DNA from 2 places in the Pseudomonas azadiae genome. Region 1 is predicted to be linked to the other one. Evidence: predicted binding sites of a transcription regulator. Region 1 holds the regulator's gene; the other holds the start of a gene.
The links. Region 1 encodes FliA, which starts transcription of late flagellar genes. Its sites were predicted from a motif close to CTAAAGTTTNNNNNNNNNNNGCCGNTAA; they were not measured.
Positions count from the first base shown of each region.

Region 2: KVG91_RS28225 (methyl-accepting chemotaxis protein) is a predicted target of FliA. The motif match lies at 2,249-2,276, and genes of this name have one in related genera.

Region 1 covers NZ_JAHSTY010000001.1:1,013,061-1,017,482, forward strand. The annotation lists gene KVG91_RS04450 (chemotaxis protein CheA) at 1-218, opposite strand, end outside; gene KVG91_RS04455 (protein phosphatase CheZ) at 230-1,018, opposite strand; gene KVG91_RS04460 (chemotaxis response regulator CheY) at 1,037-1,411, opposite strand; gene fliA (RNA polymerase sigma factor FliA) at 1,581-2,321, opposite strand; gene fleN (flagellar synthesis regulator FleN) at 2,318-3,151, opposite strand; gene flhF (flagellar biosynthesis protein FlhF) at 3,257-4,422, opposite strand, start outside.
Region 2 covers NZ_JAHSTY010000002.1:723,997-728,418, forward strand. The annotation lists gene KVG91_RS28225 (methyl-accepting chemotaxis protein) at 66-2,213, opposite strand; gene KVG91_RS19745 (Na+/H+ antiporter family protein) at 2,453-3,772, shown strand; gene KVG91_RS19750 (N-acetylmuramoyl-L-alanine amidase) at 3,926-4,422, shown strand, end outside.

The sequences.
Region 1 (4,422 bases):
ACGTTCTCGGCGATGTGGCAGCACTCCACCAGCTCATGGAGCTGGAGGAAGCCGGCGCCCCCTTTTACAGTGTGAAAACCGCGAAAAATTGCATTGAGCAGGTTCGCATCATCCGGTCGGCTTTCCAGCTCGACCAGTTGTTCGGACAGTTGCTCTAAAATTTCGCCGGCCTCTACAAGGAAATCCTGAAGGATTTCTTCATCGGCGCCGAAGCTCATGGGTGTGCTCCTTAGAAGCCTAAACTGGATAACAGGTCATCGACATCATCTTGACCCGATACAACGTCTTCACGTTTATCGGCATGAATCTGCGGACCTTCACCCTTGGCGAGATGTTTTTGTGGATCTTTTTCCGAGAGGATCGCTTCGCGGTCATGTTCGATGCCTGCAAAGCGGTCGACCTGGCCTGCCATCAGCACTAATTTGAGCAAGTTGCTTTCCACTTCGGTGACCAATTGGGTCACACGTTTGATCACCTGGCCGGTGAGGTCCTGGTAATCCTGGGCGAGCAGAATGTCGTTGAGGTTGCTGGAAACCGTGCGGTTTTCCTGCTCGCTGCGTGACAAGAACCCTTCGACCCGACGCGCCAATTCACGAAATTCTTCAGCCCCGACTTCGCGGCGCATGAAGCGGCCCCAGTCAACGCTGAGCGCCTGGGCTTCGGTGGCCATGCCATTGACCAGGGGCGTGGCGTTTTCCACCAGGTCCATGGTGCGGTTGGCCGCCGCCTCGGTCAGCCTGACCACATAGGACAGGCGTTCGGTGGCATCGGTGATTTGCGAGATTTCTTCGGCCTGGGGCATATGCGGGTCAATCTGGAAATTGACGATCGCACTGTGCAGCTCGCGCGTGAGCTTGCCCACTTCCTGGTACAGGCCGCGGTCACGGGTCTGGTTGAGCTCATGGATTAACTGCACCGCGTCGCCGAACTGGCCTTTTTCAAGGCTGTCGACCAACTGGTGAGCATGCTTTTTCAGGGTCGACTCAAAGTCGCCCTGTGACGTTTCTTTATGCTCCATAGCTCCCCCGCGATGGCATTAGCCGTGGATGCGTTCGAAGATTTTTTCGATCTTCTCTTTCAAGGCCAATGCAGTGAATGGCTTGACCACGTAACCGTTTACCCCGGCTTGGGCGGCTTCGATGATCTGCTCACGCTTGGCTTCGGCGGTTACCATCAACACGGGAAGGCTGCGCAGTTTTTCGTCGGCGCGCACGTGGCGCAGCAAGTCGATACCGGTCATGCCAGGCATGTTCCAGTCCGTTACCAGAAAGTCGATGCTCCCGCTGTTGAGGATCGGAATCGCCGTAATGCCGTCGTCCGCCTCGACCGTGTTAGTGAACCCAAGGTCACGCAACAGGTTTTTTATGATCCGCCGCATCGTTGAGAAGTCATCAACGATGAGGATTTTCATGTTCTTGTCCAATTCGACCTCCAAGCAGTCTTAAACGCGCCCAGCACCTGGACGCGCCATTTCAATCAACAGGCATTACACAAAAAGGACTGCCGGGGGCTCCACGGGCCGAACCCGCGAAGGCTCGGCGCCCTCGCGGTATCGTCTGCAGTGCCCCCCACACTGCCTGTCAGCGCGCTCGCCACTCTCCCAAACGCCCCCGCAAGCGGGCTGCGCACTGGCTATGCAACTGGCTGACCCGCGATTCGCTGACCCCCAGGACCTCACCGATTTCCTTAAGGTTCAGCTCTTCGTCGTAGTACAGCGCCAACACCAGCCGCTCACGCTCCGGCAAATTGGCAATCGCGTCCGCCAACGCTCCCTGGAAGCGTTCATCTTCCAGGTCGCGCGATGGCTCCATATGAGCGCTCGCGCCGTCCTCGTGCAGCCCTTCATGCTCGCCGTCCTGCAACAGGTCGTCGAAACTGAACAGGCGGCTGCCCAAGGTATCGTTCAAAATCCCGTAATAATCGTCGAGACTCAATTGGAGTTCGGCCGCAACTTCGTGATCTTTAGCGTCGCGACCGGTTTTTGCTTCAATTGCGCGAATTGCGTCACTGACCATGCGCGTATTGCGGTGCACCGAACGCGGCGCCCAATCACCCTTGCGCACCTCGTCGAGCATCGCGCCACGGATACGGATCCCCGCATACGTCTCGAAACTGGCGCCCTTGCTCGCGTCATATTTGGTCGACACTTCGAGCAGGCCGATCATGCCGGCCTGGATCAAGTCTTCGACCTGGACGCTCGCGGGCAGGCGTGCCAACAGGTGATAGGCAATGCGCTTGACCAAGGGCGCGTAGCGCTCGATCAACTCGCCCTGGCTGTCACGGGCGGATTTCTTGTAGGCGTTGTAGCCGTTCGCTGTCATAGCACCGGTCCTGCGCTCGTCTGATGCACCAATCGCTCGACGAAAAACTCCAGATGCCCCCGCGGATTGGCGGGCAACGGCCAGGTATCGACCTTCTGGGCAATAGCCTTGAACGCCAAGGCGCATTTGGAACGAGGGAACGCTTCGTAGACCGCACGCTGCTTTTGCACAGCCTTGCGCACACACTCGTCGTAGGGAACTGCGCCAACGTATTGTAAGGCGACATCGAGAAAGCGGTCCGTGACCTTGGTCAACTTGGCGAACAGGTTGCGCCCTTCCTGCGGGCTCTGGGCCATGTTGGCCAGGACGCGGAAGCGGTTCATGCCGTAGTCACGGTTAAGCAGTTTGATCAGGGCGTAGGCGTCGGTGATCGAGGTGGGTTCATCGCAGACCACCAGCAACACTTCCTGCGCGGCGCGCACAAAGCTGACCACGGACTCGCCGATCCCGGCGGCGGTGTCGATCACCAGCACGTCGAGGTTGTCGCCGATATCACTGAACGCCTGGATCAGGCCGGCATGCTGCGCCGGGCTCAGGTGCACCATGCTCTGGGTGCCGGAGGCGGCCGGCACGATGCGGATGCCACCCGGGCCCTGCAACAGCACGTCGCGCAGCTCGCAACGGCCCTCGATCACGTCGGCGAGGGTGTGCTTGGGCGTCAGCCCCAGCAGAACGTCGACGTTCGCCAGCCCCAGGTCAGCATCCAGCAGCATGACGCGGCGGCCAAGCTCTGCCAGGGCCAGGGACAAATTCACTGACACGTTAGTTTTCCCGACGCCACCTTTGCCGCCGGTCACCGCGATCACCTGTACGGGATGCATGCTGCCCATTTTATTTCTTTACCTTGTCTTGCTTAGACGCAGGCTACATGGCTTGGCCGCGTGAATCGCTTGCAGACCATCGATGTAGATACATTTCACGGTGTTCATCCTGACTTATCCCACCCGTTTTGCCGGGTTGTGGTAAAGGTCGGCGAACATATCGGCCATCGCTTCCTCGCTAGGCTCTTCTTGCATTTGCACGCTGACTGCACGGCTGACCAATTGATGACGGCGCGGCAGATGCAGATCATCCGGGATCCGCGGGCCGTCGGTCAGGTAGGCGACCGGCAATTCATGACTGATGGCCAGGCTCAGCACTTCGCCCAGGCTCGCGGTTTCATCGAGTTTGGTGAGGATGCAACCGGCCAGGCCGCAGCGCTTGTAGCTATGGTACGCAGCGGTAAGAACCTGTTTCTGGCTGGTGGTTGCAAGCACCAGGTAATTTTTCGACTTGATGCCACGCCCGGCCAGGCTTTCCAACTGCATGCGCAATGCCGGGTCGCTGGCTTGCAGGCCGGCGGTATCGATCAGCACCACGCGCTTGCGCAGCAGCGGGTCGAGGGCATTGGCCAGGGATTGGCCCGGGTCGACGTGGGTCACCGGCACATTGAGGATGCGGCCCAGGGTCTTGAGCTGTTCCTGGGCACCAATGCGGTAGCTGTCCATGCTCACCAGCGCGATATTCTGTGCGCCGTACTTGAGCACGTAGCGCGCGGCCAGCTTGGCCAGGGTGGTGGTCTTGCCCATGCCGGCGGGGCCGACCATGGCAATCACACCGCCCTCTTCCAGCGGTTCGATTTCCGGCGTGGCGATCATGCGCGCCAAGTGAGCCAGCAGCATGCGCCAGGCCTGGCGAGGTTCCTGGATCTCGGTGGTCAAGGCCAGCAGGTCGCGGGACAACGGGCCGGACAGGCCAATGCGCTGCAGGCGGCGCCACAGGTTGGCCTGTTGCGGCTTGCTGCCTTGCAGTTGGGTCCAGGCCAGCGAGCCAAGCTGCACTTCGAGCAGCTCGCGCAGGCCGTTGAGTTCAAAGCGCATCGAGTCAAACACGCGCGGGTCGACAGCAGCGGCCGGTGCAGGCGCTGCCGGACGCGGCGGCTCCTTGAACGTCGGCTCGACCAAGGGTTCGGCCGCGGTCAGCGGCAGGCCGGCGAACAGTTGGCGGTTGGTGGTGGCATCGCTGTCACCGCGCATGCTCAGTTCAGCCTGGGCCGAGACAATGCGCGAGGCCGTCTTGCGCAGCTCGTCTTCGAGCTCCATGTTTGGCACACGCGGCGCCA
Region 2 (4,422 bases), on a different contig from region 1:
GACCGAAGGCGCCTGCATCGCGGGCAAGCCCGGCTCCCACAGAAAAGCACTCCCACGCTCAGTCTTCAGACGCGGAACTGATCCATCAACCCCTGCTGCTGGTTCGCCAGGCTGTTCAACGCCTGGCTTACCCGCGCCGATTCGTTCGCCTGCTCGGACAGCGACTCGGTCACGTCCCGAATGGTCGCCACGTTGCTGTTGATCTCTTCGGCCACGGCGCTTTGCTCTTCGGCGGCGCTGGCGATTTGCAGGTTCATGTCGCTGATCACTGTGACGGCGGCGCCAATCTGGCGCAGGGCGGTCACGGCCTCGCCCACTTGTTCGACGCTGCCCTGGGCCTGGCGATAGCTGTTGCCCATGGCGCCGACGACATCGGTGGTGCCGCTTTGCAATTGCTCGATGACCAGGCGGGTTTCTTCCACCGACTCCTGGGTACGCCGTGCCAGGTTGCGCACTTCATCGGCCACCACGGCGAAGCCACGGCCGGCCTCACCGGCGCGGGCGGCTTCGATGGCAGCGTTGAGTGCCAGCAGGTTGGTCTGCTCGGCGATGCCGCGGATCACTTCCAGTACCGAACCGATTTTCTCGCTGTTGGCGGCCAGGCCTTCGACCTGGGTCATGGCCGTGCACATTTCCGCCGCCAATTCCCCGATGTTGCGGGTGGTGCGGTCGATCACCGTCAGGCCGTCACGCGTAGACTGGTCGGCATCGCGGGCGGCTTGGGCGGCCTGGGCGGCGCTGCGTGCCACGTCCTGGGCGGTCGCGCTCATTTCATGGGACGCAGTGGCTACCTGATCGACCTGGCGATACTGCTGTTCCATGCCGGCGCTGGTTTGAGTGGCAATCGCAGCGGATTGGTCGGCGGTGCCACGGGCGTCCTGCACCGAGCGCTTAACTTCAGCGATGATCGGTTGCAGTTTGTCGAGGAAACGGTTGAACCAGCCTGCCAGTTGCCCCAGTTCGTCCTGCTTGTCGTAGGCCAGGCGGCGAGTCAGGTCGCCTTCGCCGCTGGCAATGTCTTCGAGCATGTGCGCCACCCCCAGGATCGGCCGGGTCACGCTGCGTGCCATCAGCCACACCAGGATCAGGCCGACCACTGCGGCGAGCAGGCCCAGGCCGAGTTCCAGCAGGGTGCCCTTGGCGTTGTCGGCATCCAGTTGAGCTTTCAGGGCTTCAGCCGGCGCTATCAGGACCTTCTCCGGCACATCCAGCAACACGCCCCACGGCTTGCCGTCCGGGATCGGCGTGAACGGTGCCAGCACCTTGAGTTGATGGTCGGTGCGCAGGCTGCGGATGTGTGTACTGCCGGCCAGGGCGCTGATCAACTGCGCGCCGTTGACGGTGTCGACCTTGTCCAGGCGCTGGCTGAGTTTGCTGGCGTCCGGGCTGTAGCCGGCGAGCAATCCGGTGGGGCTGAGTATGCTGACCTGGGTGTGGCCGTCGTACAGCTTGCGGCTGGCCTGTTGGCTCACGGCCTGCAGGCTATTGAGGTTGATGTCCACCGACAGCGAGGCGATGACTTTGCCATTGGCCATCAACGGGAAGACGATGCTGGTCATCAGCACGTTTTGCCCGTCGATCATATAAAAGTAAGGTTCGATCACGCACGGCTTGAGCGTGGCGCGCGGGCACGTGAACCAGGCGTTGGCCTTTTCACCGCTGGGCCCGACGCGGCTGTCGGACATGTCGCTTTCCGGCAGGGCCATCGAGGTCAGCTTGCCCGGCGTCGGTTGCGACCAGTACAGGGCGAAGCGCCCCTTATTGTTGCTGCCCAGCTCGGCCTGGTCGGCGAACAATTCATCCTTGCCGTCCAGTGCATTGGCCTCGAACACCAGGGACAGGCCAAGCAAGTCCGGGTTGGCCTGCAACGCGGCCTTGACCTGGCGGGTCAGGTCTTCGCGGGTATCGAAAGCGTCGAGAAAACGCTTTTCGGCCTGCTCGCGCAAGAACAGCACCTGGCGTGAAAAACCATGGCCGTACTGGTAGGCGTCCATGAACTGGCGGCGGATGCCCAGCGCCTGCACTTCGCCCTGGGCCTCGATGCGCGCCTGGGCGGCTTCATCGAGCATCTGCATGCTGGACGCCTTGACCTGCTGCGAGCTCTGTTCCATGCGATACAGCGACAGACCCACCAGCAGGGTCACGATCCCCAGCAGGCACAGGCCGGCCAGCAGGGTGATTTTCCATTGAATGGAGAGCTGCCTGAGCGACATCGGTACATCCTTACCTGAAAACACATAGAGCCCGGTTATCGGCCGGTTCCGCCTTTTCTTTATTCAAACGATCAATTTAAACCTCAAAGCGGCGCCGTTTTTTGACATGAGCGCCGGCCTCCTGCAAAGTGCGCGCCCTCTAATAAGACCTCCTTCACGCCTGCACGCTGGCGGCCGCCGAATGGCTGCCCAGGTGCGCGCGTGCCTGTTCTTTATGTTTTTTGCTTGAGGTAATCATGATTAACGCAGTCATTGCTGCGGTCGGCACCATGCTGGTGCTCAGCCTGTCCCGCGTGCACGTGGTCATCGCCATCATCGTCGGCGCCCTGGTAGGCGGACTGACCGGTGGCCTGGGCATCGACGCTACGCTCACTGCCTTCAACGGCGGCTTGGGCGGAGGGGCGACCGTGGCCTTGTCCTACGCCTTGCTAGGCGCTTTCGCCGTGGCCATTGCCAAATCCGGCCTGGCTCACGCCCTGGCCGACAAGGCGTTGCTGCTGGTCGACCGCCAGGAAGCCAGCGGCGGCAGCCACGTCAAATGGCTGCTCATCGGCCTGCTGTGGGTGGTGGCGATTGCCTCGCAGAACATCCTGCCGATTCATATCGCCTTTATCCCGCTGTTGGTACCGCCGTTGCTTTACGTGCTGACCAAGCTGCAACTGGACCGCCGCCTGATCGCCTGCGTGATGACATTCGGCCTGATCACACCCTACATGTTCCTGCCGGTGGGCTTCGGTAACATCTTCCTCAACCAGATCCTGCTGGCCAACGTGGCCAAGAGCGGGGTGGATATCAGCCAGGTCAATGTCACCCACGCCATGAGCCTGCCGGCGCTGGGCATGGTGGTCGGCCTGCTGGTGGCGGTGTTTATCAGCTACCGCAAGAAGCGCGTCTACGACCTGGAGAAAATCGAGCGGGTTGAGCAGGTGGCGGTGCAGTACAACCCGCTGACCCTGCTGGTGGCCGGCCTGGCGATTGCTTCGGCGTTCATCATCCAATTGTGGCTGGACTCGATGATCATCGGCGCCCTGGCCGGGTTTCTGATTTTCTCGGTATCGGGCATCGTGCGCTGGCGCGACACCGACGATCTGTTCACCGAAGGCATGAAGATGATGGCGATGATCGGCTTCATCATGATCGCCTCCTCGGGTTTTGCCGAGGTGCTCAAGGCCACCGGCGACGTGCGCTCCTTGGTGGAAACCTCGGCGGCCTTCATCGGCCACAACCGTGGAGTCGGCGCGTTGCTGATGTTGCTGGTGGGGTTGCTGGTGACCATGGGCATCGGCTCGTCGTTTTCCACCGTGCCGATTCTCGCCGCGATTTTTGTGCCGCTGTGTGTGCAGTTGGGCTTCAGCCCGGTGGCCATCGTGTGCATCGTCGGCACCGCCGGTGCCTTGGGTGACGCCGGCTCACCCGCGTCGGACTCGACCCTCGGCCCGACCTCCGGCCTGAATGTCGACGGCCAGCACCACCATATCTGGGACACCGTGGTACCCACATTCCTGCACTACAACCTGCCGTTGCTGGCCTTTGGCTGGCTGGCGGCCATGACCCTTTGACCGTCTTGCCTCGGTGAGGGCTTCGTCCTCGTCGGAAGAAGCTCAGGGCTATGTAGGGGCTCTCTGAATTCGCCCCTCACCCAGCAGGCGCCGCCGTCCGGGCGGCGCAGGGCCCTTATATTCCGGAGCTTCTCACTCGATTGAGGCACTCCGATGAACAAGATCGTCCTTTTCCTGGCCGTTCTGATGCTGGCAGGCTGCAGCACGGCCCCGAACAACCTGAGCGTAAAAAACGGCTACGCCATCGACACCACCCACAGCTCCCCGAACCAGAACGAACGGGTCCGCTATCTCGTTCTGCACTACACGGTCTTCGACGACAAGGACTCCCTCGACGCGCTGACCAACGGCACCGCCAGTGCTCACTACCTGGTCTACAGCACGCCGCCCACACACCGTGCGCTGCCGGTGGCGTTGCAATTGGTGCCGGAGGAAAAACGGGCCTGGCACGCCGGGGTCAGTCAATGGGGAAACCGCACCCAGCTCAATGACACGTCCATCGGCATCGAGATCGTCAATGCGGGCTTTATCGATGGTCCGACCGGACGCCTATGGTTCCCCTACACCGACGCGCAGCTGGCGTTGGTCAAGCGGCTCGCAGCGGACGTCATCAAGCGCTACGCCATCGAGCCGCAAAACGTCATCGGGCA